One region of the Mediterraneibacter butyricigenes genome, then DNA from elsewhere that is predicted to be linked to it. Evidence: riboswitches for the same ligand, from Rfam matches in the RefSeq annotation. Region 1 holds a riboswitch; the other holds the start of a gene.
What was found. A riboswitch is a leader RNA that binds a small molecule or an ion and turns the genes downstream of it on or off. The one in region 1 is predicted to bind thiamine pyrophosphate.
Positions count from the first base shown of each region.

Region 2: another riboswitch for thiamine pyrophosphate. It lies ahead of thiW (energy coupling factor transporter S component ThiW); the one in region 1 lies ahead of thiS (sulfur carrier protein ThiS).

Region 1 covers NZ_BHGK01000001.1:1,254,163-1,270,473, reverse strand. The annotation lists gene srtB (class B sortase) at 1-196, shown strand, start outside; gene KGMB01110_RS06245 (DUF951 domain-containing protein) at 402-590, shown strand; gene rpsF (30S ribosomal protein S6) at 711-998, shown strand; gene KGMB01110_RS06235 (single-stranded DNA-binding protein) at 1,015-1,467, shown strand; gene rpsR (30S ribosomal protein S18) at 1,501-1,764, shown strand; gene KGMB01110_RS06225 (THUMP domain-containing class I SAM-dependent RNA methyltransferase) at 1,984-3,141, shown strand; gene KGMB01110_RS06220 (XTP/dITP diphosphatase) at 3,145-3,744, shown strand; gene KGMB01110_RS06215 (metallophosphoesterase family protein) at 3,825-4,304, shown strand; tRNA gene KGMB01110_RS06210 (tRNA-Pro) at 4,495-4,569, shown strand; tRNA gene KGMB01110_RS06205 (tRNA-Gly) at 4,575-4,645, shown strand; tRNA gene KGMB01110_RS06200 (tRNA-Arg) at 4,700-4,773, shown strand; tRNA gene KGMB01110_RS06195 (tRNA-His) at 4,779-4,852, shown strand; tRNA gene KGMB01110_RS06190 (tRNA-Gln) at 4,870-4,941, shown strand; tRNA gene KGMB01110_RS06185 (tRNA-Lys) at 4,982-5,054, shown strand; gene KGMB01110_RS06180 (ECF transporter S component) at 5,397-5,930, shown strand; tRNA gene KGMB01110_RS06175 (tRNA-Leu) at 5,995-6,073, shown strand; gene KGMB01110_RS06170 (PTS mannitol transporter subunit IICB) at 6,239-7,684, shown strand; TPP riboswitch at 7,810-7,917, shown strand; gene thiS (sulfur carrier protein ThiS) at 8,265-8,465, shown strand; gene thiF (sulfur carrier protein ThiS adenylyltransferase ThiF) at 8,470-9,111, shown strand; gene KGMB01110_RS06155 (thiazole synthase) at 9,303-10,079, shown strand; gene thiH (2-iminoacetate synthase ThiH) at 10,092-11,339, shown strand; gene KGMB01110_RS06145 (thiamine phosphate synthase) at 11,332-12,015, shown strand; gene KGMB01110_RS06140 (AAA family ATPase) at 11,949-12,335, shown strand; gene KGMB01110_RS06135 (secondary thiamine-phosphate synthase enzyme YjbQ) at 12,533-12,961, shown strand; gene KGMB01110_RS06130 (FAD-dependent oxidoreductase) at 13,345-14,976, shown strand; gene KGMB01110_RS06125 (FAD-binding protein) at 14,989-16,293, shown strand; gene KGMB01110_RS06120 ((Fe-S)-binding protein) at 16,308-16,311, shown strand, end outside.
Region 2 covers NZ_BHGK01000001.1:2,855,658-2,871,968, reverse strand. The annotation lists gene KGMB01110_RS14050 (peptidoglycan-binding domain-containing protein) at 44-1,303, shown strand; gene KGMB01110_RS14045 (sensor histidine kinase) at 1,467-2,537, shown strand; gene KGMB01110_RS14040 (response regulator) at 2,553-3,272, shown strand; gene KGMB01110_RS15095 (hypothetical protein) at 3,373-3,516, shown strand; gene rseP (RIP metalloprotease RseP) at 3,678-4,709, opposite strand; gene dxr (1-deoxy-D-xylulose-5-phosphate reductoisomerase) at 4,714-5,856, opposite strand; gene KGMB01110_RS14025 (phosphatidate cytidylyltransferase) at 5,908-6,741, opposite strand; gene KGMB01110_RS14020 (isoprenyl transferase) at 6,734-7,450, opposite strand; gene frr (ribosome recycling factor) at 7,543-8,094, opposite strand; gene pyrH (UMP kinase) at 8,150-8,845, opposite strand; gene aroF (3-deoxy-7-phosphoheptulonate synthase) at 9,076-10,089, shown strand; gene aroB (3-dehydroquinate synthase) at 10,138-11,202, shown strand; gene aroE (shikimate dehydrogenase) at 11,309-12,145, shown strand; TPP riboswitch at 12,209-12,321, shown strand; gene thiW (energy coupling factor transporter S component ThiW) at 12,420-12,962, shown strand; gene thiC (phosphomethylpyrimidine synthase ThiC) at 13,174-14,484, shown strand; gene KGMB01110_RS13980 (YfhO family protein) at 14,631-16,311, shown strand, end outside.

The DNA.
Region 1 (16,311 bases):
GGATTATGAGTCCTATCTCCAGCTTGCGAAGAGTATTTCTTCCTATAATACCGGGGTAGAGGTAAATAAAGACTCTAAGATCGTGACGCTGTCCACCTGCACCAACGTAAGAGAAGACGAGAGATTTCTGGTATACGGAGTGCTGACCAAAGAAGAAACAGCGGATGGCGATTCAGAAGATACGACGGCTGAGTAAGCGTGAATTGCGATTGCCAGAAAATGGGAAAGCTGTTGATGGGGTAGAAGGTACAGGGGCTTGACTGAAGTGGTCAAAATAAAATCAGAACAGTGCTATATGAAAGACAAAAGATGAACTTTTGTGTAATGCAGAAGATATAAAGACGTGAAGCCGGGGAAAGGTGTAGCGCGGAAATAAAACGGAAAGCAGGAGTGCATAGAAGATGGCAGACAGATTTGAAGTGGGCGATGAGATTAAAATGAAGAAGCCTCATCCATGCGGAAGTCATGAATGGGAGATTTTGCGAGTCGGTGCAGATTTCAGGCTGAAATGTCTGGGATGCGGCCATCAGGTGATGGTGCCACGGAGACTGGTAGAAAAAAATACCCGGGAAATTCGAAAAAAGGGTTGAAACACCCGGATATGTGTGATAAGATAAGTACTCGTGATGTACTGCCCGGCAACGGGTATCATTCAAATTCCTTGTTTCCGAACCATATCGGAAGCCAGAGACCATAAGGAGGTGCAAGACATGAACAAGTATGAATTGGCAGTAGTTGTTAGCGCTAAGATCGAAGACGACGCCAGAGCCGCAGTAGTAGAAAAGGTTAAAGACCTGATTACTCGTTTCGGTGGAAATGTAACTGACGTTGATGAATGGGGTAAGAAGAGACTTGCTTACGAAATTCAGAAAATGAAAGAGGGCTACTACTATTTCGTTCACTTCGATGCTGAGGCAACTGTTCCTGCAGAGATCGAGCAGCGTATGCGGATCATGGACAATGTTCTCAGATATTTATGCGTAAAACAGGAAGCATAAGAAAAGAGAGGTATATATGAATAAGGTAGTTTTGATGGGTAGACTGACAAGGGACCCGGAAGTTAGATATTCTCAGGGAGAGAATCCACTGGCAATCGCCAGATTTACACTGGCTGTAGACCGCAGATTCAGAAGAGACGGCGAGCAGAGCGCAGATTTCATTAACTGTGTGGTATTCGGACGTTCCGCAGAATTTGCAGAGAAGTATTTCCGTCAGGGAATGCGCGTAAGTGTCAGTGGAAGAATCCAGACCGGAAGCTATACGAATCGTGATGGCGTGAAAGTCTATACAACAGAAGTTGTAGTAGAAGAGCAGGAATTCGCAGAAAGCAAGGCTTCCAGCGAAGCAAATGCAGGTTATCATGCACCGGCTTCTAACCCGACACCAGGACCGGCTCCGAGTGCGGACGCAGGTGATGGATTTATGAATATCCCGGATGGAATTGATGAAGAGCTACCGTTTAATTAGTTCCTTTACCATTATATAAGGAGGATATGCAAGATGGCTTACGAAAAAGGTAAATCAGAAGGCGGTTTCAGAAGAAGAGGCCCGGTTCGCAGAAGAAAAAAAGTCTGCGTATTCTGTGGAAAAGAAAATAATGAAATCGATTATAAAGATGTAGCAAAGCTTAGAAAATATGTTTCTGAGAGAGGTAAGATTCTTCCGAGAAGAATTACCGGAAACTGCGCAAAACATCAGAGAGCTCTTACCGTAGCAATCAAGAGAGCACGTCACATCGCTCTTATGCCGTATACAGCTGAGTAATCAGAGCGGTAGAAGCGCTTAGAAAGCAATAGCGGCCGTCACTGTAAGAATACAGTGGCGGCTTTTTGCATGGCTTGACTTTTGCAAGGGCAGAACGTAAGATAGAATGAGTACAGAATATCAAAAAGGACAAAAATCAAGAGCAACGGAGCATAGGACCGACAGTAATAAAAACAGTGAAAGAACAGTGAGTCTTACAAGAGGAAGAAAGAGGAAGTAATGAGAAGATTTGAATTGATCGCACCCTGCCATTTTGGAATGGAGGCAGTTTTAAAACGGGAAATCCTGGATCTTGGATATGAAATATCGCAGGTAGAAGATGGAAGGGTTACATTTATCGGAGATGAAGAGGCCATCTGTCAGGCAAATATATTTTTGAGAACTGCGGAAAGAATTCTGGTTAAGGTGGGCAGTTTCAAGGCGGTGACCTTTGAGGAATTGTTCGATAAGACCAAAGCACTTCCATGGGAAGAGTATATTCCGGAAAATGGAAAATTCTGGGTGAAAAAGGCTTCTTCTGTAAAAAGTAAACTGTTCAGTACGTCTGATATCCAGTCTATTATGAAAAAAGCCATGGTGGAACGGATGAAGAGTAAATACCATAAAAGCTGGTTTGAAGAGGATGGAGCAGAATATCCGGTGCGCGTTTTTCTGATGAAGGATCAGGTGACGATCGGTTTGGATACCTCGGGAGAATCCCTTCACAAAAGAGGATACCGTAAACTGTCCGGTAAAGCGCCGATTACGGAGACATTGGCATCTGCGTTGATCATGCTGACACCCTGGAGGGCAGACCGGATCCTGGTCGATCCGTTTTGCGGAAGCGGAACATTTCCGATCGAGGCAGCGATGATGGCGGCTTCGATTGCACCGGGAATGAATCGTTCTTTTACGGCGGAGGCCTGGACGAATCTGGTGGCGAAAAAGCAGTGGTATGACGCGATGGATGAGGCAAATGATCTGGTAAAACGTGATGTGGAAGTGGATATCCAGGGCTATGACATCGATGGAGATGTGATTAAGGTGGCCAGAGAAAATGCACAGGTGGCAGGTGTGGATCATATGATTCATTTTCAGCAGCGCGCGGTGAAAGATTTGAGCCATCCGAAAAAATATGGTTTTGTGATCACCAATCCTCCTTATGGAGAGCGATTAAATGAAAAAGAAACTCTGCCGGCATTGTATCGGGAATTTGGAGAAAGTTTCAAAAAGCTGGATTCCTGGTCCGCATATATGATCACGTCTTATGAGGATGCAGAGCGGTATTTTGGACGCAAAGCAGATAAAAACCGTAAGATTTACAATGGAATGATTAAGACCTATTATTATCAGTTTCTGGGACCGAAACCGCCCAGAAAGCATCGGGAGGAACGATAGATCATGGGGAAAAGAATTGTATTTGCTACAGGAAATGCACATAAAATGATAGAGATCCGACAGATTTTAGAAGATCTGGGGATGCCGGTGATTTCGATGAAAGAAGTGGGCGTAGATCCGGAAATTATAGAAGACGGAACAACCTTCGAGGAAAATGCACTGATCAAGGCGCGTGAGGTTGCAAAGCTTCTTCCGAATGATATTGTGCTGGCGGATGATTCCGGTCTGGAAGTGGATGCCCTGAATAAAGAACCGGGGATTTATTCAGCCAGATATGCGGGAGAAAACACCTCTTACGAGATAAAAAACCAGTTGATCCTGGATCGGGTGAAAGATGTTCCAGAGGAAAAGAGAACCGCAAGATTTGCCTGCGCGGTGGCAGCAGTGTTCCCGGATGGTACGGAAAAGGTTGTGCGCGAAAATATGGAAGGCCGGATTGCGTATGAGAGTGCCGGTGCCAATGGATTTGGCTATGATCCGATTTTTTATCTGCCGGAATATGGCTGTACTTCAGCAGAATTGTCCCCGGAGGATAAAAATGCCATTAGCCACAGAGGAAAAGCACTTCGTGCGATGCGTGTTGTGATAGAAGCGAAAGAATAGAATAGATAAGGCGATAATTCGGAAATCCGGAAGGAAAGTACAGAGTAACCAGAGAAGAAAAATTATAGGAAATGAAAGAAATGAGAACGTTAATAATAAGTGATACTCACGGAAGACATGAAGGAGTCGATGAGATCCTGGAGCGTGAGGGAGAGTTTGATATGCTGATCCATCTGGGGGATGTGGAAGGCGGAGAAATCTATCTGGATGTGATGTTTGAATGTCCAAAATATATTGTGCGCGGAAATAATGATTTTTTTGCACCCCATCCGTATGAAGAAGAGTTTGATCTGGGACCGCATCATATCATGATTACCCACGGACACCATTATCATGTGTCAACCGGACCGGAAATTTTAAAAGAAGAAGCATTGTCGATCGGGGCGGATGTGGTGATGTTCGGGCATACACACCGGCCGTATTTTGAACAGGATGAGGATATTACGGTGTTGAATCCGGGAAGTGTGTCCTATCCGAGACAGGAAGGCAGACGGGGAAGCTATATGATTATGGAAATGGATGAAGAAGGGGATTTGAAATTCGAGCAGAAATTTTTGTAGGAAAACTATGGTTCTTTGTGCAAAATCACGGTGAAAAACGAGGAAAAGCATGGCGAGAGGTGCTGAAAAGGCCTTCAAAAAAATATTTTGAAAAAAATGAAAATTTTTGTTGACATTATGGATTCTCTGTAATATAATAATTCTTGCGTCGCGGGGTACTAAAGAAATCGCACAAACGACATGCGACTGACGGGGTGTGGCTCAGCTTGGCTAGAGCGCCTGGTTTGGGACCAGGAGGTCGCAGGTTCGAATCCTGTCACCCCGATTTGTGCGGGTGTAGTTCAATGGTAGAACACCAGCCTTCCAAGCTGGATACGTGGGTTCGATTCCCATCACCCGCTTTCCTGTAACAATATAAGTTATAAGGATTCAATAGCGAGAGAAAAAGTCTTTCTGAGTCTGTAGCTCAGCTGGATAGAGCAACGGCCTTCTAAGCCGTAGGTCGAGGGTTCGAATCCCCCCAGGCTCGTCATGGTGGGTATGGTGCAGTTGGTTAGCGCGCCAGATTGTGGTTCTGGATGTCGTGGGTTCGAGTCCCACTACCCACCCTTTTAAGTCTGATTGATGGGCTATCGCCAAGCGGTAAGGCACAGGACTTTGACTCCTGCATTCGCTGGTTCGAATCCAGCTAGCCCAGTTTTGGGTAGCTGAAAAGTGAACCATTCAAAATTAAATATGGGCGTGTAGCTCAGGTGGTAGAGCACTTGACTTTTAATCAAGTTGTCCGGGGTTCGAATCCCCGCACGCTCAGGACTAGTAAAATGGCGGAAAACCTTGTAAACAATGGGTTTTCCGTTATTTTTATGTATTCCTGTTAGCACCACTTAACACCACAGAAACGCACAGGAAAACGTGGTAAATGCGTGGTGAAAATGGTGTTGCGTGGTAAAAGCGTGGTACAAAATCATGCCTTTTTTAGGTAGGTATCCAGCCGATCCAAAGCGGTAGAAATAAGCGAAAACAGGGAGATAGTTCGAAAACAAAACTGGCTTGCTTAAATTTTGATAAACTGGCTGTTTGAATCGAACCAATATTGCGGTAAAGTAAGTGCAGTCGTAAATAGGGCAAACAAATGAGGAAAGAGGTAATACTATGAATTCTAATTTAAAGAAAATTGTGATGACAGCACTTTTTGCCGCATTGGCTTGTGTAGCAACCATGTCAATCCGTATTCCTACACCGGGAACCAGCGGATATATCCATCCGGGAGATGCAGTTGTAATCTTGTCCGGCGTGATTCTGGGACCGGTATATGGTCTGCTGGCAGGAGGAATCGGTTCTGCGATGGCGGATCTGTTGGGAGGATATTTTGTCTATGTACCGATTACATTTGCAATCAAGGGACTGATCGCTCTGGTATCTGCTCTGATCTATCAGAGTGTTGGAAAGAATTCCAAGTCACGTTATGTAGCCGTAATTTTAGGTGGCGTGATTGATATTATCTTTGTAGCAGGTGGATATTTTGTATGCGAATCCTTCCTGTATGGAGCATCAGCAGCGGCAGCAAGTATTCCGGCAAATATTATCCAGGGAGTCGGCGGACTGGTTCTGGCAGCAGTATTGTATCCGGTATTGATGGCGGCTCCGGATATGAGACAGATGGCTTATGAAGTAAAGCAGAAATAAAAAAGGTTCTGCCGCGGTTGACACGTCAAGAGCGCATGGTGTATAGTATACAGGTACGACATTTGCGGTCATGGCGGAATGGCAGACGCGCTGGTCTTAGGAGCCAGTGGGCAACCGTGTGGGTTCAAGTCCCACTGACCGCAGAGAAAAAGTGATGAGATTTGGCACTATATATTGGTGACAAATCTCATTTTCTATTTATTGAAAAAATGTAAAAGCGCCGGATATAATGGGGATAGAAACAAGGAAAGAGATTGATTGGCCAATCATACCTCTGCAAACGATGGGTAAAATGAGGTGTGAAATCAATGAAAGAAAAAGTACAGGTATTTGGACGTTTTTTAAGCGGAATGGTAATGCCAAACATTGGCGCGTTTATCGCGTGGGGACTCATTACGGCACTGTTCATTGAAACCGGATGGTTCCCGAATGAAACATTTGCAAAACTGGTAACACCGATGTCGTCGATGTTGCTTCCACTTTTGATCGCATATACAGGCGGGGAAGTGGTAGCCGGAAAACGAGGCGGAGTGATCGGTGCGATTGCGACCATGGGTGTGATTGTCGGAAGCGATATTCCGATGTTTATCGGGGCAATGATCGTGGGACCGCTTTCAGCCTGGATTTTAAAGAAATTCGATCAGGCGATCGAGGGACATACACCGGCGGGATTTGAAATGCTGGTCAATAATTTTTCACTGGGAATTATCGGTGCAATTCTGGCACTTCTGGCGATGAAGGGAATTACACCGCTGGTAAACGGATTAAATGAAGCGATGAGAGCCGGCGTGGGATTCTTCGTGGATCACAGACTGCTGCCATTGACCAGCGTATTTATTGAACCGGCAAAGGTTCTGTTCCTGAATAATGCCATCAACCATGGAATTTTATCACCGATGGGAATTCAGCAGGTAGAGGAAGTCGGAAAATCTATTTTCTTCCTGCTGGAAGCGAATCCGGGACCGGGACTTGGCGTCCTTCTGGCATATTGTATTGCGGGAAAAGGAAGCGCAAAGAGTTCTGCACCTGGGGCAGTGATTATCCATTTCTTCGGTGGAATCCATGAAATTTATTTTCCATATATTTTAATGAATCCGTTGCTGATCTTATCGACGATCGCAGGAGGAGCAAGCGGAATTTTCCTGTTTAATTTGTTTGGAGTAGGTCTGACGGCACCGGCTTCACCAGGAAGTATTCTGGCGATTTTGATGATGGCGGAACGGCACAGTTATCTGGGATTGGTTGTGGGAGTCGTTGTATCTGCCGCAGTTTCTCTCCTGATCAGCCTTCCGATTCTGAAATTTATGGGAAAAGATACATCCCTCGAAGAAGCGCAGCAGAAAAAAGATGCCATGAAACAAGCGTCCAAAGGAATGGACAGTGGCGTTGCAAAAGCTGATGTGAAAGAAGATGGATTAGAAGAAACAGCCGGAAAATACGTTGAAGAAAATGGAAAAGCAGAAAAAATAAGAAAAATCGCGTTTGCCTGTGATGCAGGAATGGGTTCCTCTGCCATGGGAGCCACAGTCCTGAAAAAGAAGCTGGCTGCGGCGGGATTACAGGGAATAGAAGTCATTCATACACCGGTATCTTCCATACCGAAAGATGTTCAGATCGTTGTAACGCATCAGGAACTTGGCGAACGCGCTGCGCACAGTAATCCCAATGCAGAACTGGTGCTGATCACCAATTTCCTTGCAGCACCGGAATATGAGATTTTAGTGGAGGATTTGAAAAGACGGGCAGCTCAGTAGAAGCTGTGAAAATGCACAGCAATCCGCGGAATCCATATAAAAACAGAAAAGAAGATTCGGAAATATTTTGAAAAAACGCAAGAATGGATTGACATTTTTGAAAACTCTTCTTATACTGATAACAGTAAATAGAACAGGGGAGCTTGTGTAACAGGCTGAGAGGAAATTCAGAATTTCGACCCTTATACCTGATTTGGATAATGCCAACGTAGGAACGGATCATAACTGTATGAAGATTGCGGAAGATACCTTGGCGTATCTTCCGTTTTTTCGTTCGTTGTTTAGAGACAGTATACAATCCCGGTATGTGTCTGAAAACACTTCCGATGATTTTTTCTGGCAACGGGCAAAAGTCTTAAATCCTGTGGATTTGACCGATTGGGGATATTTACGGAATGAAAAAGGAATACGGATGAAGTTGAGAGTGAACAGGAGTTCATGAAGGGGTGCACCACCACGGGTGTATTACTTTGTGAACTCTTTTTTATTCATGACAATCGATGTTTGCGGAGTCCCAACCGAAGTGGAATGTAGATGACATGATAACTTGAGTAACAGAGATCCGGGAAAGGAGAAACACATGAGAATAACAGTCAATGGAAATGAGATTCAGATGGAAGAGGCAAAAAGCGTAGAAAGCTATCTGCTGGCAAGCGGATATCAGATGAAGCGGATCGCGGTGGAATTAAACGGGGATATTCTTCCGAAATATCAATATTCAGAGACCATGTTAAAAGATGGTGACAGCATGGAAGTTGTAACATTTGTAGGAGGAGGCTGATAAAATGGGCAGCAGATTGACAAAAGAAGAGATTCAGGCAGCGCTTAATGAACGCCATTCTCCGGAGGTTCAGGACATGCTTTCCAGAGGAAAAGTGGCCATTGCAGGTCTTGGCGGTCTGGGTTCGAATGTAGCATATGCGTTGACACGGATCGGAGTCGGACATTTGCACCTGGTGGATTTTGATCGGGTGGACATTACGAATTTGAACCGCCAGCAGTATTTTATGGAAGATATCGGAAAGTACAAAACGGATGCCTTGGAAGCGCTGTTGAGAAAAATCAATCCCTATCTGGATATTCAGACGGATTGCGTGAGAGTGACAGAGGAAAATGCAGCGGATTTGTTTCAGGATGCGGATATTGTCTGTGAAGCCTTCGATAATCCGGAGGCAAAGGCCATGCTGGTCAATGAGATTCTGGAAAAATTTCCGGAAAAGAAGCTGGTGTCAGCCACAGGAATGGCAGGATTTGGCAGCAGTAACACAATCGTAACCAGACGGATGACGAAGAACTTTTATCTGTGTGGCGACAGGGTGTCTGAGCCGTCTTACGGAAAAGGTCTGATGGCACCGCGCGTTGCGATCTGCGCGGCGCATGAGGCAAATATGATTACCCGTCTGCTTCTCGGAGAAGAAGAAATCTAGGAAAGGTCGCTCAAGGTGAAGTTCAGAAAGCACATGAAAAATGAGCAACAGAAAATGTAGAGACGGCGAAAGCACAACGAAGTCGGAGAAAGCTGTAACGAGAGCGGAAAACCACAGCGAAGACGCCGAAAGTGCAAAGAAGACAGCGAAAGCAAGAAAAATAACAGAATAAGACAAGAGAGGAAACGACGATGGGAAAAAAAGACGACAAACTGGTATTGGGAGGACATGAATTTACCTCCAGATTTATTTTGGGATCCGGAAAATTTTCACTGGATCTTGTGAAAGCGTGTATTGAAAAAGCAGATGCACAGATCATCACTCTGGCACTTCGCCGTGCCAATGAGGGCGGACTGGCAAATATTCTGGATTACATTCCGGAAAATGTAACCTTACTGCCAAACACATCCGGTGCAAGAAATGCGGAAGAGGCTGTACGGATTGCAAGGTTATCCAGAGAGCTGGGATGTGGAGATTTCGTAAAGATTGAAGTGGTTCATGATTCCAAATATTTACTGCCGGATAATTACGAAACTATTAAAGCGACGGAAATCCTGGCGAAAGAGGGATTTGTGGTCATGCCGTATATGTATCCGGATCTGAACGTGGCAAGGGATCTGGCAAATGCAGGAGCAGCCTGTATTATGCCGCTGGGTGCACCGATCGGTTCCAATAAAGGTCTGTGTACCAAAGATTTTATCCAGATTCTGGTGGATGAGATTGATCTGCCGATCGTAGTGGATGCGGGAATCGGACGTCCGTCTCAGGCCTGTGAAGCGATGGAAATGGGTGCGGCAGCCGTCATGGCAAACACGGCGATCGCGACAGCCGGAGATGTAGCTGTTATGGCAGAGGCCTTTAAGAAAGCCATCGAAGCAGGAAGAAGTGCTTACTTATCCGGACTTGGCAGAACCATGGAACGGGGCGCATCTGCATCCTCTCCACTGACAGGATTTCTTCAGGATTAGGAGGCACAGAACATGACAGATGTAACAAAAAGAGCAAAAGATGTCAGTGCCGATGCACATATCAATGAAAGTATTTTGAGTGAAGAGATTCTGGAAGATCAGAAGAAAAACCGGATTGATCACATGACCTATCTTCCGGGTATGGAAGAGATTCCGTCGGATGTGATGGATCAGGTCGTTTCTGAAATGAAAAAATTTGACTACGATCGTTACACGGCGGCAGATGTAAAACGAGCTCTGGCTCATGACGTGCGGACACCGGAAGATTTTCAGGCACTGCTGTCACCGGCTGCTCTGCCGTTCCTGGAAGAAATGGCACAGGCTGCACAAATGGAAACGCGAAAACATTTCGGAAACAGTGTCTATATGTTTACACCGATCTATATTGCAAATTATTGTGAGAATTACTGCATTTACTGTGGATTCAACTGCCATAATAAGATCAACAGAGCCCAGTTAAATGCGGAGGAAATCGAGAAGGAAATGCAGGCGATCGCAGAGACCGGGCTGCAGGAAATCCTGATCCTGACCGGAGAGAGCCGCAGCAAATCCACAGTGGAATATATCGGAGAAGCCTGCAAGATCGCACGGAAATATTTCAAAGTGATCGGGCTGGAGATCTATCCGGTGAATTCTGATGAATACACGTATTTACATCAGTGTGGCGCAGATTATGTGACGGTGTTCCAGGAAACCTACAATTCGGATAAATACGAGACCCTGCATCTGGCAGGTCATAAGCGGATCTTCCCTTATCGCGTCAGCGCTCAGGAGCGGGCGTTGATGGGCGGCATGCGCGGAGTCGGCTTCGGAGCACTGCTGGGATTGGATGATTTTCGGAAGGATGCCTTTGCAACGGGATATCATGCTTATTTATTGCAGAGAAAATATCCTCACGCAGAGATCGCATTTTCCTGTCCGAGACTGCGTCCGATCATCAACAACGACCGGATCAATCCCATGGATGTTCACGAGCCGCAGTTGTTGCAGGTAGTCTGTGCGTACCGGTTGTTCATGCCGTATGCGAGCATTACGGTATCTACCAGAGAGTGCGAAAGAGTGCGGGATCATCTGGTACAGATTGCTGCTACAAAGATTTCGGCGGGAGTCAGCACGGGAATCGGAAGCCATGTGGAAGATATTGAGGATAAGGGAGATGACCAGTTCGAGATTTCAGACGGACGTTCCGTGGATGAAGTGTACGAGGCGTTGCTGTCAAATCATCTGCAACCGGTCATGAGTGATTATATTTATGTGTAAAATGGAAAGCGTAGGTGAGAGTGTGCTGACAGGCACACCCACACAAAATGTAAAAGTTGTGCCAGACGGAGCGAGTGGTAAAAAAAGTGAAGAGTATGTAAAGTACACCGCATTTCACCCGGTGCTTGCCATTTCAAATCGAAGCCTGTGCGAGCGCCCGTTCTTAGAACAGATTGAACGCGTCTGCAAGCTTCGGCCGGACGCGCTGGTTCTGAGAGAGAAAGATCTGAGTCCGCAGGAATATAAAGAACTGGCAGAACAGGTGCTGGAAATTTGCGGGGAATATCAGGTTCCCTGCATTTTGCACAGTTTCTGGAAAGAGGCGCTGGAACTGGGATGCAACCAGATCCATCTGCCACTGCATTTGCTGAGGGGGCTGGATCCGGAAGCAAAAAAAAAGTTCCGGGTGATCGGAACCTCGATCCATGCGGTCGAAGAAGCGGTGGAGGCTCAGAGTCTGGGCGCCACCTATCTGACTGCCGGCCACATTTATACGACGGACTGTAAAAAAGGGCTGGCACCCCGTGGACTTGAGTTCTTGCGACAAGTCTGTGAAAGCGTGGAACTTCCGGTCTTTGCCATCGGCGGGATCAAATTTGACCCGGAGCAATGGCAGGAAATCAGGGAGGCAAAGGCAGTCGGAGGCTGTATTATGTCCGGGATGATGCAGGTATAAAAATAGCCATTATCATCCCACAATTTGTATTGGAGCAGAAATACAAGACGATCGTAAGTGATGGATATGAGGTAGACAGTATTGTAAAAAATATTTCGCTGATTGATCCGAATAAAAAGTTTGTCGAAGGAAAGACGTTGATCTTTTTTGATGAGTTACAGGAGTTCCCGGACATCGCGACTGCGTTGAAAGCGTTTCAGATGGACGGCAGATATGATGTGATTTGCAGCGGGTCTTTGCTGGGATTGAATTATAAAAAGATTCATAGCAACAGTGTGGGGTATAAAACTGGCAGATGCAAATGCAGGAATGGCAGATAACGTATATACATTTCCGTATTTCTGCGCATTCTTGCTGAAGAGATATCTGAGAGAAAGATAGAAACAAGCAGAATCCTCACCGGGAGGATTCTGCTTGTTCTGTCTGGGGCACTGTGTGCGTAAAAACATCCCTTGCGTAGTGTAGTGGAATCATGTAAAATCATAATAGATCGAGTGAAAAGAGCAGAAGAAAGGACATGGGATCATTGATTTCCGTACAAAAGTATTTATCGTTTCAGTTTGAGGAACCAGAGACCATAAAAAATATAACAAGCCATGTGGAAATGGTGCTGAAAGAGAGCAAAGTCAAAGAAGGGATTGTTCTGGTATCAGCATTTTCTACCACGGCATCTGTTTTTATTAATGATGATGAAGAAGGTCTGATACAGGATACTTTGGAATATCTAGACGGTATTGTTCCGGAATTCAAAGTACCGTATTACAGGCATAATAAGAGCGAGAAAGATGCACCGGCACATTTGAAAGCAGATATTTTAGGGAGAAGTGAGATGATCTCCGTGACAAATGGAAAGTTGGATTTGGGCAACTGGGAGCAGGTCTTTTATGTAGATTTTACTGGAATGAGAAAGAAGAAAATCTGTGTGAAGATTATCGGAGAATATTGAAAAAAATAAACAGTATTTGCCAGCAGAAATTTATCTGCTGGCAAATTTTTTTGCTTTTCTGTTTCAATATGCAGGATGACCATACCAATCTCAGGCAGGTGGTCTTTTTGCGTTGGAAGATTACCTGAAAAAATGATGTAGAAAAAAGGGAGTTAAATTTATGCAGTTTGCAGGCAAAAAAACGAAAAAGGAATGAAAAATATTTGGAAAGTGTACAAAGTGCCTAAAAATTGGGGGGGGGGGGTAAAATGCACCTTGTACAAGATGTGTACAAAAACAATAAAAAAATAAGAAAAAACTGGATTTGATTATGCAAAATAACGATGATATGATGGAAACACTTTCAGCCGGATGAAAAGAAAAACAGGAAGCGAGGCAGAGTTATGCGAGAAAATTTTGATGTGGTTGTAATTGGCGGTGGAACCACTGGAACGGGTGTTATCCGAGACCTAGTGCTTCGTGGTTTCCCGAATTCTCTTTTGCTGGAAAGAGACGACCTGGCAGCCGGAACTTCAGGAGGTTGTCATTCCGCATTACATGGCGGAGCAAGATATGTGGTTTCAGATGTACAGACTGCAAGAGAATGTTTGCAGGAAAATCAGATCTATCGAAAGATCGTACCACAGGTTGTAGACCCGACAGATGCAATCTGGGTAGCAAAAACCGATGAGCAGATGGAATTTGCACAGAAGTGGATGAAAGGTGCAGATGAGATCGGTCTTCCTTATGAAATCATTTCGGTAGAAGAAGCAACGAAAGAAGAACCACTTCTGACGAAGGATATTCGATTTGCACTTCGAACGATCGACACCGGATTTGATCCATTCCGTCTGTGTATCGCACAGGCATACGATGCGAAAATCAAGGGGGCAGAGATCCGAACCCATCACGAGGTGATCGGAGCACTGATGGAAGGAAATCGTGTGGTAGGTCTTCGGGTACTGGATAAAACAGAAAATAACATTTACGAAGTTTATGCCAAACTGATCATCAATGCAGCAGGACCGTGGTGTTCACAGATTACAGAGATGGCAGGATTTGCAATTCCGATGAAACCAAACAAAGGCTCAACCGGAGTATACAGTATGCGGCCGACAAAGACATTGATCGGTATCTTACGTACCCCGGCCGATGGAGACGGACTGGTAAGTCAGGGATTCCAGAATACCGCACTTCTCGGAACATCTTCTGTAGATGTGGATGATCCGGATGATGCAGATCCGGGAATGGACGAGATCAAGATCATGGAAGATTCTGTGGCAGACATCATTCCGGAACTTCGGGAAGCAAGAATGTTGAGACTGTGTACCGGTGTCAGACCTCTTTACACCACAGGAAAAGAAACCGGCCGAAACATCAGCCGTGGCATGTTCCTTCTGGATCATGAGGAAATGGAAGGGGTCGCAGGAATCATCACCATTACCGGTGGAAAATATGCAACCGCAAGACTGATGGCAGAGGAAGCAGTCAACCTTGCATGTGAGAAACTGGTAGGAAAAGTTCTTCCGTGTACCACAGATAAAGAATTTATCTACGGCGCAACGACCAAAGAAGAAGCAGAAAAGGAAGCACAGGAAATTCATGAAACCTATCATATTTCCCGTTATGCAGCCCATAAGTTTACGGCAAGATACGGAGTGTTTGCAAAGAAGATCCTGGAAGAATATCCGGAACATGCTTATGTGATCGATGATGCAGTTCAGATGATCGGATCAGAGGTCTGCTATTCCTTTAAAGAAGAAAATGTAGAGAATTTCAGAGATCTCCGTCGCCGGACCCGTATCGGAATGGGGCAGGAACAGGGAACATTCTCTATCTATAAAGCTGGTGGAATTGCACAGGAAGATCTGGGCATGACTCCGGCAGAAGCTGAAAAGTGTGTACTTGGTTATGTACAGGAACGTTGGAAAGGTATTTACTTTGCGGCTCAATACGGTGATCAGTTACCATTGTCAGAGTTAATGCAGGAAATGTATATCGGAATGGGAAGCTACGACGTATTAAATATTGGATAAGGAGGGCTGATCATGAGCGGAATAAAAAGTGACGTGCTTGTTATCGGCGGAGGAACCGCTGCATGTGTTGCGGCTGCATCGGCCATGGAAGCAGGAAAGAAAGTGACAATGGTATTTCCAAACGGTGGAAGCAGTGAAATATCGGGGGGAGCCATTGATATATTGGGAGTGATCCCGGGAGAAAAACCGGAGATCTGTGAAGACTATCAGGAAGGCATCGAGGCAGTTCTGAAAGAAGCTCCGGATCATGTATACGGAAAATGCAAAGACAGCCTGGAATCCGGTGTAAAGACGCTGGTGGATCTGGCAGAAGCCGGTGGCTATCCGATGAAAGGCTTTGATGGAAAAAATGTCTGGGTTCCGAATATGCTTGGAACATTTGCAGTCAATGCGTATGTACCGGAGGCGATGGCAGACGGAATCGTGGAACCGGGAAAGGAAGCACGGATCCTGGTAGTAGGAATCAAAGGAAATGTAACATTTAACGCAAAAGCGGCAGCCATGTCTTATCAGAAGTATCAGGAAAAGCTGGGAGGAAAGGCAACCTACTTTTCCACAGAGATTCATCTGACAGGCTGGGGAGATCGGAGAAAGATCAGTGACGGAGAACTGGCAGACTATCTGGATACAACAGAAGGAAAAGAAGAACTTCTGACGCTGATCAAAACCTTCTGTATGAACAACCGATATGCATTTGACACCATTTTGTTCCCGCCGGTATTGGGATATCTGAAGACTCAGAGCATTGTAGCGGAGTTAAAAGAAGTGTGCGGATGCAAAATCGCGGAAGTACAGGCGCTTGGCAATTCGGTCGTTGGTTATCGTTTCACACGTGCGATCTATCGGGCACTGGAGGTCAAAGGTATTCAGATGCTGAAAGGATCGAAAGTGGCGAAGATTGAAGCGGTTGATCAGAAAGTGAAAGCAGATTGTGTGGTTGGACTGACGGATCAGCTTCATCCGGGAGAAGGCGTAGAAATCGAAGCTGCGGCAGCAGTTCTGGCAACGGGCGGATATATCGGAGGCGGAATCAAGGCGAGAAAAACAGAAGTGTGGATTGAACTGTTGGATCAGAATCTTGGAACGCTTACCACCGATCAGTTGACACGGGATGCCATTGCTCCGAAAGGTCAGCAGTTTATGCAGCTTGGTGTGGAGGTCAATGAAGATCTTTCGGTGAAAGAAGAAACCTGGAAGGGACGTCTGTTCGCCTGCGGAGATGTGCTGGCCGGACACAATTTTGCAAATGAAAGAAGCGGAGCTGGAATTGCAGCAGCGTCTGCATATCTGGCAGGAAAACATGCAGCAGCAGTATAAGGAGGCGAAAGGATATGG
Region 2 (16,311 bases), 1.6 Mb from region 1:
GCATATTTTATTCAGAAGCTGACCTTATAGGAGCAAAGGATCTATGTTAAGCTCTATGGACAATAATCTTACTTACCGCGGAACTTTCCAGTTAAACGTGGTTTCCGGTATATCAAACCTCCCTCTCTCCGATGCAACTTTGAAAATATATTACACCGGAATTCCTGAAAATCAACTGGAAGAACTGACCACAAATTCCTCCGGGCAGACAGAAACCATTGAACTCCCATCCCCCGCCCCGGAATACAGCCTGACACCAGAAAGCGAAATTCAGCCTTATTCCGAATATACTTTAGAAATTTCTGCAGACGGCTACATTCCTCAGGTAATCTCCGGTGCAGAAATTCTGCCAAATGTAAAAGCTATTCAGAATATTTCCCTGATGCCGGCGGATTTATCCGGTCCCGCCAATGAAATTTTTGTAATCCCGGCCCATACGCTTTATGGGGAATATCCTCCCAAGATTGCAGAAGATGAAATCCAGCCCACCAATGAATCCGGTGAAATCGTCTTAAGCCGTGTGGTCGTCCCCGAATATGTTGTGGTCCATGACGGTTCTCCCAGAGACTCCACTGCCAAAAATTATTATGTCCGTTACCGGGACTATATCAAAAATGTAGCCTCCAGCGAAATCTATGCCACCTGGCCGGAAGATACCATTCGCGCCAACGTCCTCGCCATTATGTCCTTTACGCTGAACCGTGTTTATACAGAGTTCTACCGAAACCGTGGATATGATTTTACGATCACCTCTTCCACCGCCTTTGATCACAAATGGATTGCCAACCGGAATATTTACGATTCCATTTCACTGATCGTGGATGAATTGTTTGCCGATTATCTCTCCCGTCCTAATGTCCGGCAACCGATCCTGACCCAGTATTGTGACGGGGAACGCGTCACCTGTCCGAACTGGTTAAGTCAGTGGGGATCCAAGGATCTTGGAGATCAGGGATATTCCGCCATTGAGATCCTGCGATATTATTATGGAAATGATATCTATATCAATACCGCCGAAGAAATCTCCGGAGTTCCTTCTTCCTGGCCCGGTTATACTCTGGAAAACGGAGCCAGTGGTCAGAAGGTGCGTCAACTCCAGGAACAGTTAAATGTAATCGCCACGGCTTATCCGGCTCTTCCAAAAGTGGTGGAAGACGGGATCTACGGCCCTGCCACCACAGAAGCTGTCCGAACATTCCAGAGTATCTTCGGTCTGCCCCAGACCGGAAACACCGATTATCGCACCTGGTATAAGATCTCTGAAATCTATGTGGGAGTTTCCAGAATCGCGGAATTAAACTGACATCCCCACCCTCCTTCGCTTCTGTCTGATTCGTCTGAAGGATCATACAGATAAAGATTGTTCTGAAACATTAAGATTTCGCTCAGATTTTTTCACCTCCGTTTACTTTCCATTTCAAATATGCTATTTTGGAGTATACGGAACATAAACGGGGGTTTTTCACATGAAACGGATCATAAATAAACTGATCGCATCAAACGATTATCTGTTAACTTTCATTTTGCTTTCCATTGCAACAGGACTGGCTTTCCTGTTCTTTCATTCTACCCCGAATGCCTCGGCAAATATTTCCCTTTTATATATTCTTGCCACCATTCTGGCCGCACGTTATACTGCCGGTTATCGATTCGGTATTTTTGCAGCACTCTTTTCCGTGGTCTGTATTAATTATCTTTTTACCTATCCCTTTTTCAAACTGAATTTCACCCTGACCGGTTATCCAGCCACCTTCATCGGACTTCTGGCAATTTCTATCATTACCAGTGCCACTACCACAAGACTGAAAAAACAGGCGGCTATTATCGCAGAACGGGAACGAACAGTCGAAGAAGCCAAACGAGAGTCCATCCGCGCCAATCTTCTTCGAGCCATTTCCCATGATCTCCGAACTCCACTGACCAGCATGATCGGTGCTTCCTCTTCCTATTTAGAGGAAGAAGAGCTTCTGTCTTCCGAAGAAAAACGGCAACTGGGCGCAAATATCAACAATGATGCCAACTGGCTGTTACATATGGTGGAAAATCTGCTCAGTGTTACCCGGATCCAGGATAATCAGCAAACTGTACATAAAGAACCGGAACTGGTGGAAGAAGTCGTGGCCGAAGCAACACAACGACTGAAAAAAAGACTTCCCGATGCCAGGATCATTGTACATGCACCCGAAGATATGATCCTGCTTCCCATGGATGCACTTCTGATCGAACAGGTACTGATCAATCTTCTGGAAAATGCAATTCTTCATTCCGGAAGTACTGTTCCACCGGAATTGTTCATTACACAGGAAAATCAATCCGTCACGTTTTCCGTCATAGATTACGGACACGGACTGGACGAATCCCAGCTGGAGGATCTCTTCCAGGGAACCTACAATTCCTCTGATTCCTCTGACACTCATAAAGGCATGGGAATCGGATTATCCATCTGCAAAACCATTATTGAAGCACATCAGGGAACCATTGAAGCACATAATCACACAAACGGCGCAGTCTTTTCTTTTACACTGCCGGAATCATAAAGGAGAATGCAAACAATGCATCAGAAATTTTCTATTTTATTCATTGAAGACGAACAGAATATCCTGGATTTCGTCACCAAATTATTAAAGAATCACGGATACAAGGTTTCAACAGCCAAAACCGGAGCCGAAGGTCTGCAATTAACCACCTCGCTCGGACCGGATGTCATTCTTCTGGATCTCGGACTGCCTGATATGGATGGCTGTCAGGTCATTCAGAAGATCCGGACCTGGAGCAGTGCTCCGATCATCGTGATCTCTGCCAGAAGCAACGAATCCGAAAAAGTAAAGGCCCTGGATCTCGGTGCCGATGATTACATCACCAAACCCTTCGGAACATCGGAGCTGTTGGCACGAATCCGCACCTCCATCCGTCACAGTAATCGTCTGAATAACGACACAGACCTTTATATTCGCCCCTATCAATGTCAGGAGCTGGTTCTTGACTTTGAAAAAAGGTTTTTAACTCTTGCCGGTCAGGAAATTCATCTGACCCCGATTGAATATAAAATTGTATGTTTTCTCGCCCAGAACTCCGGGAAAGTCATGACCTACTCTTCCATTATGGAAAATGTCTGGGGGCCTTTTACCGATACAGATAATAAAATTCTTCGCGTCAATATGGCAAATATCCGCCGCAAGATCGAGGGCAATCCTTCCCAGCCAAAATACCTGTTTACGGAAGTCGGAGTCGGTTACCGTATGTCAGAAGACGAGCAGCTTTCTTCCCGTTAAAATCGCGCTAAGGAAGCCCCTGATTGCTTTTCTTTCCCTGTCTCATCTTTTAAAATATGCGTATAGGGCTTATCAAAAACGCAAAGGAGTGAGACATTTTATGAACCCAGGAATTATGATTCTGATTATTGTCGGAGGTCTGACCGGACTTTTAACCTCATTATATATTCTGGTTTCACTTCCGGTCATTCTTGTATGGAAAGGCATCCGCAAAGTAACAAAAGGCATCCCTCTCACGATGTAGTAGAGTTACCTTTCATACCTACCCAATTAGGTTGCATGAAAAAACGCCAGAACCGATGAACGTCGGAACTGGCGTTTTTTCGTATCTTATTTTTGAATTCCAGTGAAAATAAGCGGTTCCCGTTGCAACCTTTTGCGGGAAGAAATAAACCTTCATATACTTTATAAAAGTTTCAGGATATCATTATACATAATTACGACCATCAATACCATCAATGCCACAAGTCCTGCAAAATGGACCATCCCTTCTTTTTCCGGCGGCACCCGTTTTCTTCTGACCGCTTCGATCAGCAGAAAGACCAGTCTTCCGCCATCCAATGCAGGAATCGGCAACAGGTTCATAACCCCCAGGTTCGCCGATAATAAAATGGCGATACTTAAGAAGTTCAGCGCAACTACGCCAGCTCCCATGGATGAGGACTCCTTGTAGGTGGTATCCATCATATCTACCACTCCCACAGGTCCGGACATATCCTTGATTCCGACCTGCCCTCTGACCATCATTTTCAGGCACTGGATCGTATATTTCACCATATATTCCAGATTATACCAGCCATACTGCACCGCAGTGATCGCATTTGCCTTTGTCTGCGCCGTCGGGCCTTTTACTCCGTAATAATAATATCCGGTGTCTTCGTCCTGCTTCGGTGTCAGAGTTACGGTATATGTCTCGCCGTCACGTCTGTACGTGATCTCCGCAGATTCTCCCTGATGCATGGCATTGTAAATCGAAACTTCTCTCCAGAGATGGATCCGACTGTTATTAATCTTTAACAGTTCATCCCCCTCCTGCATCCCGGCTTCCTCTGCCGCATATCCTTCCGTGACACCACTAAGCACCGGTTTGTCATATCCGACAAATCCGACCAGAATCACCGCCATAATAAAAGCCAGGATAAAATTAAATACAGGGCCGGCTGCGATCACCGAGATTCGGGCCCAGACAGATTTGCTGTTAAAGCTGCCTTCCGCCAGATTCTCCGCGTCATCCTCTCCCATCATGCATGCTCCGCCAAACGGCAGCAGCTTCAGAGAAAATTTTGTCCCTTTGATCTCTTTTCCGAAAATCGTAGGCCCCAGTCCCAGACAGAATTCGTCTACCTGTATTCCGTTTAATTTTGCAAGTGTAAAATGCCCCAGTTCATGAAAGATCACGATAAAACTGAATACAATAATCGCTAAAACAATTCCCATGCTCCTACCATCTGCTTTCAATAAATTCGTAAGTTTCCTGTTCGATCTCCAGGATTTCATCCAGAGTCGGTTCTTTTCTGGTCTGATGATTTCTCATACACTCCTGAATGATCTCCGTGATCTGCGGATACCGGATCTTGCGGGCAAGAAATTTGCTGACCGCCCTTTCATTTGCCGCGTTGAATACGGTTGGAAGCGTTCCCCCAACTGTACCGGCCTCATACGCCAATCTTAATCCATAAAAGGTTTTCATATCCGGTTTCTCAAAGGTAATCCGGGTCAGTGTCTCAAAATCCAAACGCTCTCCTGACAGATACCGTCGATCCGGATAGGTCAGTGCATATTGAATCGGCAGTCTCATGTCCGGTGTACCAAGCTGTGCCATGACCGCACCGTCATCAAATTCCACCATGGAATGAATGATACTCTGTGGCTGAACCACAACCTGCACCTGTTCCATCTTTACGTCAAAGAGCCATCTTGCCTCCATCACTTCCAGACCTTTATTAACCATGGTCGAAGAATCGATGGTGATCTTTTTACCCATCGCCCAGTTCGGGTGTTTCAGAGCATCCTCAAGCTGCACCTTCTCCAGATCTTCTTTTTTCTTTCCCCGGAACGGACCGCCCGAAGCCGTAAGCAGGATCTTGTGCGGACGGATCTCTTTTTTTGCCTGTAAACACTGGAAGATTGCACTGTGTTCACTGTCCACCGGCAGGATCTTTACCTGCTTTTCCGCTGCCAGTGGCATGATCAGATGTCCCGCCGTCACCAGTGTTTCTTTATTGGCAAGTGCAATATCTTTTCCGGCCTTGATTGCCTCAATCGTCGGACGGATTCCAATCATACCGACAACAGCCGTCACGAGCACATCTGCTTCTTCCATCACTGCCAGTTCCAGAAGCCCTTCCATCCCGGAGAGGACACAGACATCCAGATCCTTCACCTTCGTCCGGAGTTCTCTGGCTTTTTCTTCCTCCCAGACTGCCACCTTTTTCGGATGGAACTCCCTGATCTGCTCCTCCAGTCGTACAATATTACTTCCGGCCGCCAGTGCACAGATCTCCATATCTTCCTGACATCTCACCACATCCAGTGTCTGGGTTCCGATGGAACCGGTAGACCCTAATACTACAATATGCTTCATTTTCCTGATCGTCCCTTCTTTTTATCCCCTGTTTCAAATTCTTCACCGGTTTTACAGCAATGCTACCAGATAATAAATGATCGGCGCCGTAAAGATTACGCTGTCAAAGCGGTCCAGAATTCCTCCGTGTCCCGGAATCAGTGTTCCGTAATCTTTGATCTCATGATTTCGTTTGATTGCCGAAGCCGCCAGATCTCCTACCATAGAGATCAACGCACCTGCCGCACACACGATCGCATATCCTGCAACCGCGACATTTGCTCCGCCCCAGTGATTGATGGCACATCCGTACAACACGCCCAAAAGCGCTGCTCCTACGACACCGCCCACTGCTCCTTCGGTGGATTTCTTCGGACTCAGAACCGGTGCCATTTTATGTTTTCCGATCAACATTCCGGTACAGTAAGCACAGGTGTCACATCCCCAGGAACATAAGAATACCAGCCATACACTGAATACGCCTCCCGGCAGGATTCTGGTCTGGAAAATATAAGACAGCATCACCGCTACATAGAACACCCCAAAAAATGCAACCACGATCTGTTCCGTTTTATAATGCGGAAATGCAAAGACGTAGGATGCCATCAGCAGGATCACCAGAACCATCGTCAGCATCAGCGGCCAGTCTACCGCATCAAAATACGGATTTTCATTAAACAAATTCCGATACAGATCCAGGTAAATTCCGATATAAAACAAAATCGCACCCAGATACCCTATGATACCGGGAGCCTTTTTATCTATCCCGAAGACTTTATACAATTCATTCATACCGATCAGGCTGATGATCAGCACCGTGGCAAACAGAAGGTTGCCTCCACAGATTACCGTTACCAGCGCAATCAATACCAGCACAATCCCGCTTAACAATCGCGTCTTAAACATTTGTCTCCTCCTTCACGCCACCGTATCTTCTGTCACGGCTGTTGTACTGAACAACCGCTTTTTCCAGCTCTTCCTTGGTAAAATCCGGCCATGGCACATCTGTAAAATAGAATTCCGCATAAGCCAACTGCCACAACAGGAAATTGGACAGTCTCAATTCCCCGCTGGTACGAATCAGCAGATCCGGATCCGGGATTCCTTTGGTATCCAGATAGTCCGAGAACAACTCTTCCGTTATATCTTCTGCCTTTACCGAACCTTTCATGCAGTCATCACTTAACTTCTTCATGGCACGAATCATCTCATCACGACTCCCATAGTTAATCGCAATCTGAAAATTCAAACCGCCATTGTCCTTCGTAGCCTCTTCCAGTTCGAGAATCCGCTTCTGAATATCTTCATCCAGACGTGTAATATCGCCGATCACACGAACCTTCATATCATTTTGTGCTGCTGTTTTCAGACAAGTCTTCATATAATTGCGCAACAGCTTCATCAGCGCATCCACTTCATTTTGCGGACGGTTCCAGTTCTCTGTGGAAAATGCATACACTGTCAGGTACTTGATTCCCATTCTCCAGGCTTCTTCGCAGATCTTTTCCACATTCTTCGCTCCCTGAGCGTGCCCGTAATTTCTCGGCATTCCCCGTTTCTTCGCCCAGCGTCCGTTTCCATCCAGGATAATTGCCACATGCTGTGGTACATTCATGATGTTTCCTCCCTTTTCATCGATTAAAACGCCAAAAGAGGCTCCGGTCAAACACCGAACCGGGCCCCTCTCTTTTTTATTTTTACTTTCTGTTAGACTGTCATGATCTCCTTGGATTTTGCTTCCACAGACTTGTCTACCTTTGCGATATATTTATCTGTCAGTTTCTGCAGATCTGCTTCCATATCTTTGATGGTATCCTCGGAAACCTCAGATCCTTTCAGTTTCTTAAACGCTTCATTCCCGTCACGACGAATGTTGCGGACAGCTACTTTTGCAGCCTCTCCTTTTTTCTTGACGTCTTTTGCCAGCTCTTTACGTCTTTCCTCTGTCAGTTCCGGGAAGATCAGGCGTACAGACGTTCCATCATTGGTCGGATTGATTCCCAGATCAGATGTCATGATTGCTTTCTCGATCTCTTTGAGCATACTCTTTTCCCATGGCTGAATCTGGATCATCCGAGCCTCCGGAACCGATACATTTGCAACCTGCTGGATCGGTGTAGGAGATCCGTAATAATCTACGGTCAGTTTATTCAGTACATTCGGATTGGCACGTCCTGCACGGATCGTTGCCAGTTCTCCATTTAAATTGTCCAATGTCTTTGACATTTTTTCTTCATATACGTTCAGTCTTTCATCCATGTTGAATTCCTCCGTTTCTTTCCTATATTAATGTGGGCATTAAAACAATCCCCGATTATACCGTTACCTTCGTACCGTTAAAGGTTCCGAACATCGTCTCTACGATACTGTTCGGTTCGTTCAGACCAAATACCAGCATTGGAAGCTTGTTCTCCAGACAGAGGATGGAAGCTGTCAGATCCACTGCCGCCAGTTTCTGATCGATCACATCCTGAATACTCAGTTCTGCATACTTCTTCGCATTCGGATTTACCTTCGGGTCACTGTCGTAGATTCCGTCGATTGCCTTTGCCAACAGCATCGCATCCGCCTCAATCTCGATTGCGCGAAGAACTGCTCCTGTATCTGTGGAGAAATAAGGATGTCCGGTTCCACCTGCAAAGAATACGACCTTTCCATTGTTCATTGCCTCTGTCGCTGCATCTTTTGAAAAAAGTTTGGTAAATGCACCGCATACAAACGGGGTATATACTTCTGTCTCCATTCCCACAAAACGGAAAATGTCGGAAACATAAATGCAGTTCATAACCGTCGCCAGCATCCCGATCTGATCGGCCTTTGTACGATCGATGGTCTCGCTGGTTCTTCCTCTCCAGAAGTTACCGCCACCTGTTACAATCGCTACCTGTATTCCCTGATCAACAAGCGTCTTTACCTGCTTTGCAACACCGATACAGGTCGCTTCATCAAATCCTGTCTTTTTCTCACCGGCAAGTGCCTCTCCGCTGAGTTTTAATAATACTCTTTTCATCTGTATGCTCCTTTATATTTTCTAAATTGAAGTATACCATAACTTTGGTATTTTGTCATGCAATTCTGATTCTTCCCGTTTTTTCTTCTTTTCCCTTCCTTTTTCCCAAAATCTATTGACAAAAAGTATGAATCACGTTATCATAATGCATAGTTTTTCACACTTTAAACAGTTAAAATTTTACAGTGCGAATAGATGGGGAATATTGAAACGAAGGAGGATCTTTCCAAATGATCATTGTATTAAAACCAAATACATCTAAAGAAAATGTAGCACGAGTGGAAGAATTAATCAAGCGTAAAGGACTGGATACCCACGTTGTAAACGGAGCGGAAATGACTGTTATCGGCTGTATCGGCGATACCACCAGAGTCGATCCCAAGATTTTTGAAGTGGACTCTTCCGTTGACAAGGTCATGCATGTTCAGGAACCTTACAAACTGGCGAACCGCGCATTCCACCCGGAAGACTCCGTGGTTGATGTATCTGGTGTCAAAGTCGGAAGCGGAAACATGGCATTTATCGCAGGTCCCTGCTCCGTAGAAACCTTTGATCAGGTACTGGAGATTGCCAAAGCCGCCAAAGCATCCGGCGCAAACCTGTTAAGAGGCGGTGCTTTCAAACCACGTACCAGCCCTTACTCTTTCCAGGGACTCGGTCTGGAAGGTCTTGACATTCTCTACAAAGTCAAGGAAGAAGTAGGACTTCCGATCGTTACAGAACTGATGTCCGCAGAATATCTGGATATCTTCGAAGAAAAGGTAGATCTGATCCAGATCGGAGCCAGAAACATGCAAAATTTCGATCTTTTAAAACAGTTAGGAAAGGTAAAACGTCCGATCCTTCTGAAGCGTGGCTTAAATGCGACCTACGAAGAGTGGATCATGTCTGCAGAATATATCATGGCAAGCGGTAATGAAAATGTAATCCTCTGCGAGCGCGGAATCCGTACCTTTGAGAGTTACACCAGAAACACCCTGGATCTCCAGAGTATTCCGGTCCTCAAGAAACTGACACATCTTCCGGTTGTCATCGATCCGAGTCATGCCGGAGGAAAATGGTGGCTGGTTGATTCCATGGCAAAAGCTGCTGTAGCAGCCGGTGCAGACGGACTGATGATCGAAGTCCACAACGATCCGGAAAACGCACTCTGCGACGGAGCACAGTCTCTGAAACCGGAGAAATTTGACAAATTAATGAAAGAACTGACTGCCATTGCAAACGCAGTCGGCAAAACATTCTGATCCAGAAATGATTCAGAAATAATATTTTAAGAAACAAAAGGAGTTATCATGCGAAACATAGTAGTAGATCTTGGAAAAAACAGTTACCCTATTTATATTGAAGAAGGACTTTTGAACCACGCGTCCGATTATATCTTAAAAGATTACCCGGATCGAAGAATCATGATCATTTCGGATGATAACGTCTATCCCCTTTATGGTGATATCCTGGAACGGCAGTTCGCAGAAAAGACATTCTGTACCCATTTTGTTCTCCCACACGGAGAAACCACCAAAAACTTCCAGTCTCTTCCGAAGATTTATGAAGCGATGCTGGATGCCAAAATTTCCAGAAGTGATCTTGTCATTGCCTTAGGTGGAGGCGTGATCGGAGATCTGGCGGGATTTGCTGCTGCCAGCTTCTTAAGAGGCGTCAATCTGATCCAGATTCCCACCTCTCTTCTGGCTCAGGTAGATTCTTCCGTCGGAGGCAAAGTCGCAGTCGATCTGCCTCAGGGCAAGAACTTAGTCGGTGCATTTTATCACCCAAAAATGGTGCTGATCGATCCATCCGTTTTAAACAGTCTGTCCGATCATTTTCTGAAAGACGGTATGGGCGAAGTTATCAAATACGGATGTATCAAGGATGCTTCTCTTTTCAAAAAACTGGAATCCTTTACCTCTTATGACGATTTGAAAACAGAGCTTACTGATATCATCGCACGCTGTGTGGATATTAAGCGGGAAGTCGTAGAACACGACCAGTTTGACAAAGGCGAGCGCATGTTGCTCAATTTCGGACATACTCTGGCCCACACCATTGAGCAGTACTATCATTATGAAAGAGAAAGCCACGGCGAGGCTGTCGGAATCGGCATGTATCAAATCTCGCTTCTCGCCGAAGCAAAAGGACTGACAAAACCCGGCTGTGCAAAACGTATCCTGGATGTCCTGACCAAATACGAACTTCCGGTCACCTGTGGTCTTCCGCTTTCTAATCTGACAGAAGCCATTACTCTGGATAAGAAGAATCTGAATCACCATTTGAATATTATTTTATTAAAAGACATTGGTGACAGCTATATTTATCCGACAGACGCAGCCTTTTTTGATCAACCGGGTCTTTCCGTCTGATTATGACTATAATGTAAGTCTGATCATGATGCGATTTAGCATATTCAATTCTGATACAGATTTACAATCCGATAATTTTTTACATCCACCAGAAGGGACAACTCCAATGAATACAATACCAAATTCTACCGAAAAAATTCAGTTGGGCGTACTGGGCGAACATCTCCCTCACACCCTCTCACCGGAGATACATTTTGATTTATTAAAACAACAACACATTTCTGCCGACTTCAAAGTCTATGAAATGTCCAAAACCGAAGTCCATCATGTCCTGGATGTGATGCGCGAAAAGAACATTATAGGAATGAACGTCACCATTCCTTACAAAGAAACCGTTTACCGCATGATGGATGTCTTGGATCCGCATGCCGCGGAAATCGGGGCCGTCAATACGATCTATCAGAAAGACGGAAAATTCTACGGCTACAACACAGATTATATCGGTGTGCTCAGCATGTTTGAAAAGGCAGGGATCTCCCTGAAAGGCCTTGATACCGTGATCTTAGGTTCCGGTGGTGCTGCAAAAGCGTTAATCTACGCTTTTCATCTTGCCAAAGCCTCCAGTATCACAATTGCGGCAAGAAACAAAAAGGAACTCTCCCATCTCCGGGAAATGTTCCCCTATATTTCTACCTGCAGTTTCAAGGATATTCCGGACGGGGATGTGATCATCAATACCACTCCTATCGGGATGTACCCAAATGTAGGGGAAAGCGTAGTAGATGCTTCTGTCATCCGCCGCTTCAGGATTGCGTCCGACATTGTCTACAATCCGCTGATGACAGAATTTTTACGAATCGCAGAATCCCGTGGGCTTCAGATCGTCACCGGACTGATGATGCTAGTAGATCAGGCCATCGGCTCGGAGGAAATCTGGTTTCACAAGACACTGGATTATAACATGGGGAACCATGTGCATGACGAACTGGCAGCGAGATTTTAAAATACAAGTTTTTTTGCAAAAAGTTCTTGTCTAATTCAACCAATGTTGCTATAATATTTTCAATCGCACATAACGGGGAGCTGACAATTGAGTCGGCTGAGAGGAAGCGTATCTCGCTTCGACCCATAACCTGATTTGGATAATGCCAACGGAGGGAATTTATACCAATGTTTTTTGATAGAGATGCCTTTCGCATCTCTATTTTTTTGTTAGGCATATGTCCTAAAGGTTTCGCACAGTTTTGGAACATATACCATTTCGGAAAGGAGATTTTATGAAAGATACTGTTTCACCAAACCACACTTCCCTTCCCCGCACTTCCGCCACCCGTACTCTGGCAATTGCCGGAGTCTTTACCGCGGTTGCTGTTGTCGGGAGTTTTTTAAGCGTACCGGTCGCAGGAAGTAAATGCGCTCCGGTTCAGCACATGGTCAACATTTTATCGGCCGTGATCTTAGGTCCCGGCTGGAGTGTTGGCATTGCCTTTTGTGCCAGTCTGATCCGCAATCTTTTAGGCATCGGCAGTCTGATGGCATTTCCGGGAAGTATGGTGGGCGCACTTTGTTGCGGCCTGGTCTTCAAATTCAGTAAGAATCTTCCCTTTACCTGTCTTGCTGAGGCTCTCGGCACAGGTATTCTCGGTGGAATCGCAGCTTACCCGGTTGCACGCTTCCTGATGGGAGCTGCTCCTGCCGGACTCTTTATCTATGTGATTCCGTTTCTGATTTCTACGGTTGCCGGAAGTATTCTGGCTTACGTTCTGATCAGACTCTTCCAGAAAAGTGGAATCTTCTCTATGATCCAAAGCGGAAATTAGAGGATTCAAAGCGACACACTGGGGACACCACCTTGTGCCGCTATAAAAAAATCGGACAAAATCCGATCAGTACCGTCAAAACCGGTACAGGCGTCAGCTTTACAGATACATTTCTGTTCAGGCGTTTTACTGTTCAAGCAAATCAATACTGTTCAGGCGTTTTGCTGACGCTGCATTTTCAAAGCTGGTGAAAAGAAATGGAGGTAACACAATGAGAAACTACACAACCCAGATGGATGCAGCAAGAAAAGGAATTCTGACCCCGGAGATGAAAATCGTGGCAGAAAAAGAGTACATGACAACGGATGCTTTAATGCAGCTCGTCGCAGAAGGTAAGGTGGCAATCTGTGCCAACAAGAACCATACCTGCTTAAATCCAGAAGGAGTCGGAAGCATGCTGCGCACCAAAATCAACGTCAATCTTGGTGTATCCCGCGATTGCAAGGATTATGACATCGAAATGCAGAAAGTCATGAGTGCCGTTAATCTCGGAGCCGAGGCGATCATGGATCTTTCCAGTCACGGAAATACTCAGCCATTCCGTCAGAAACTTACATCCGAATGTCCCGCTATGATCGGTACCGTACCGATCTACGACAGTGTCATCCATTATCAGAGAGATCTTGCAACCCTGACCGCAAAAGATTTCATCGATGTGGTCAGACTCCACGCACAGGATGGTGTGGACTTCGTGACACTGCACTGCGGAATCACACGCAAGACCATCGAACAGATCAAGAAACATAAGCGGAAAATGAACATTGTCAGCCGCGGAGGAAGTCTTGTGTTCGCCTGGATGTCCATGACCGGAGAGGAAAATCCGTTCTACGAATATTACGACGAGATCCTGGATATCTGCGAAGAATATGATGTCACCATTTCCTTAGGTGATGCCTGCCGTCCGGGATGTCTTGCCGATGCAACGGATGTATGTCAGATTGAAGAACTTGTCCGTCTCGGAGAACTGACCAAACGTGCATGGGCACACAATGTTCAGGTTATGGTAGAGGGACCGGGACATGTGCCGCTTGACCAGGTCGCTGCCAATATGCAGGTGCAGAAATCCATCTGTATGGGTGCTCCTTTCTATGTCCTTGGACCTCTGGTTACAGACATTGCTCCGGGCTATGACCATATCACTTCTGCCATCGGCGGTGCAGTCGCAGCCATGAGCGGAGCTGCATTCCTCTGCTACGTTACACCTGCGGAACATCTGGCTCTTCCGAATGTGGAAGACGTAAAACAGGGCATTATCGCTTCCAAGATTGCAGCCCATGCGGCCGATATCGCCAAAGGAATCCCTCATGCCCGTGACATCGACGACAAGATGGCAGAAGCACGCCAGAAGCTGGACTGGGAAGCTCAGTATCAGTGTGCACTGGATCCTGAAACCGCAAGGGCGATCCGCGACAGCAGAAGCCCGGAAGATGACCACAGTGATACCTGCAGTATGTGCGGTAAATTCTGTGCCGTCCGCAGTATGAACAAGGCACTGGCAGGAGAATATATCGACATATTGTAATTAAATGCCCCATTTCAATTTCTTAAGTTTTTTTTAGATTCTCTATCACTTTTTCTTCATACCTTTGTTGTATGCTAGGAACCGAAATGTGAAACACTTTAGCACAAACGAATCTAACTTGAGAATATGAAATGGGGTTTTTCTTTATGCAACACTTTCAGCAAAATATACACAACAGATCCTTTAAAAACATCATACCTTATCTTTTCCTGACTTTTGCTGTTTTTCTTTTTACCTGGCTTTTTTGCTTTCGCTACGGCGTTTTCGGCGCAAAGGTAGACTGGATCAGCCAGCACTGTGTATTTCCCGAGTATTTCAGAGAACAGTTCTATCAGACCGGTAAACTGATCCCGGAATTTGCTCCCAATATCGGTGGCGGAGAAAATATCTTTTATTTCGCATATTACGGACTTTTAAGCCCTCTTTTCCTGCCTTCCTATCTGCTTCCTTTTGTGAAAATGTCCGACTACGTGATGGGCATTACGTTTTTGTGCCTGCTTACATCGGTTCTGCTCCTTTACCGCTGGATTCGACGCCAGTCTGTCGCTGTTCCGATTGCATTTGGTACAGCACTTTTATTCCTCCTGAGCGGGCCAATGATCGCCCAGTCCTATTCTCAGATCATGTTTGTGGACTATATGCCTTTCCTGATCCTCGGACTGATCAAAATGGAGCAGTATCTTTCTTCCCGTACACCGAAGACATTACTTCAACTGTCTCTTTCTGTCTTTCTGATGATCATGACTAGTTTTTATTACAGTATCGGCGGTTTGATCGTTCTTGGGCTTTATGGACTGTACGTTTCCTTTCAGGCCGGAAAATTCCCCACCCTTACCTTTATACCTCCCATGATATACGGAATTTTATTAAGTGGGGTGCTTTTGCTTCCCACTGCCTGTGCCCTGGCCAGCCGAAGTTCTGAATCTACTGGAAAAAGCGTTGCTTATTCGCTGAAAGAACTGTTACTTCCTCATTTGCAGTTTCAGGGACTATTCTACTCTCCTTATGGTATCGGTCTGACGACATTTGCCCTGACCGCTCTTTTTGCTGCACTTTTTTCCCATGTCCTGAAAGACCGGTTGCTGAGCCTGGCTGTCTGTCTCCTTCTGTTCCTTCCACTGGCGGCTTACTGTCTGAATGGAGGACTGTATATCCGGGATAAGGTTCTGATTCCGGTTCTTCCACTGGTCTGTTTCCTGATCGCACGGTATCTCGAATCCTTCAAAGAAGAACCGAGTCCGTCTTTTCTCCGTCGGATTCTGCCCTATGTTCTCACAGGATGTTGCCTGCTGTTCTTCTGGACTGCAAATGCTAAAAAAATTTCTCATGAACTCTGCATGCTTCTTCTGGTGGATGCTCTCGTTATGCTGCTTTTCTTCTGCTTTTTATCTGCGCCGAAGCGATTAAAACAGTTTTCCTGTCTGCTGTTGTTGCCCTGCCTGATCTTCCTCAGCTTTTTTAATCAGTATTATGCTTCTGACAAGTCATTGATGATGAGTCGGAATTTTTATCGCCAGATTCATCAGACCCAATATGCAAAAATTTTATCCGATGTCACGGATTCTGATGACTCCCTGTATCGTACCGAACAATGGGGAACCGCCCGGATCAATGCAGCCAATATCAACCGCATCTGGAATATGAACCAATACAGTTCTTCTGTGTATTCTTCTTCCTACAATTCCGACTATATGACCTTTCGTCGGAAAACCTTTCAGTTGGACGAAACCTTCCGTAACTATCTGATGCAGGGTGCTTCTGCCAATCCGGTCTTCCAACGGCTTATGGGGGAAAAATACATTGTTTCCAACCGTGTGGTCAAGGGAT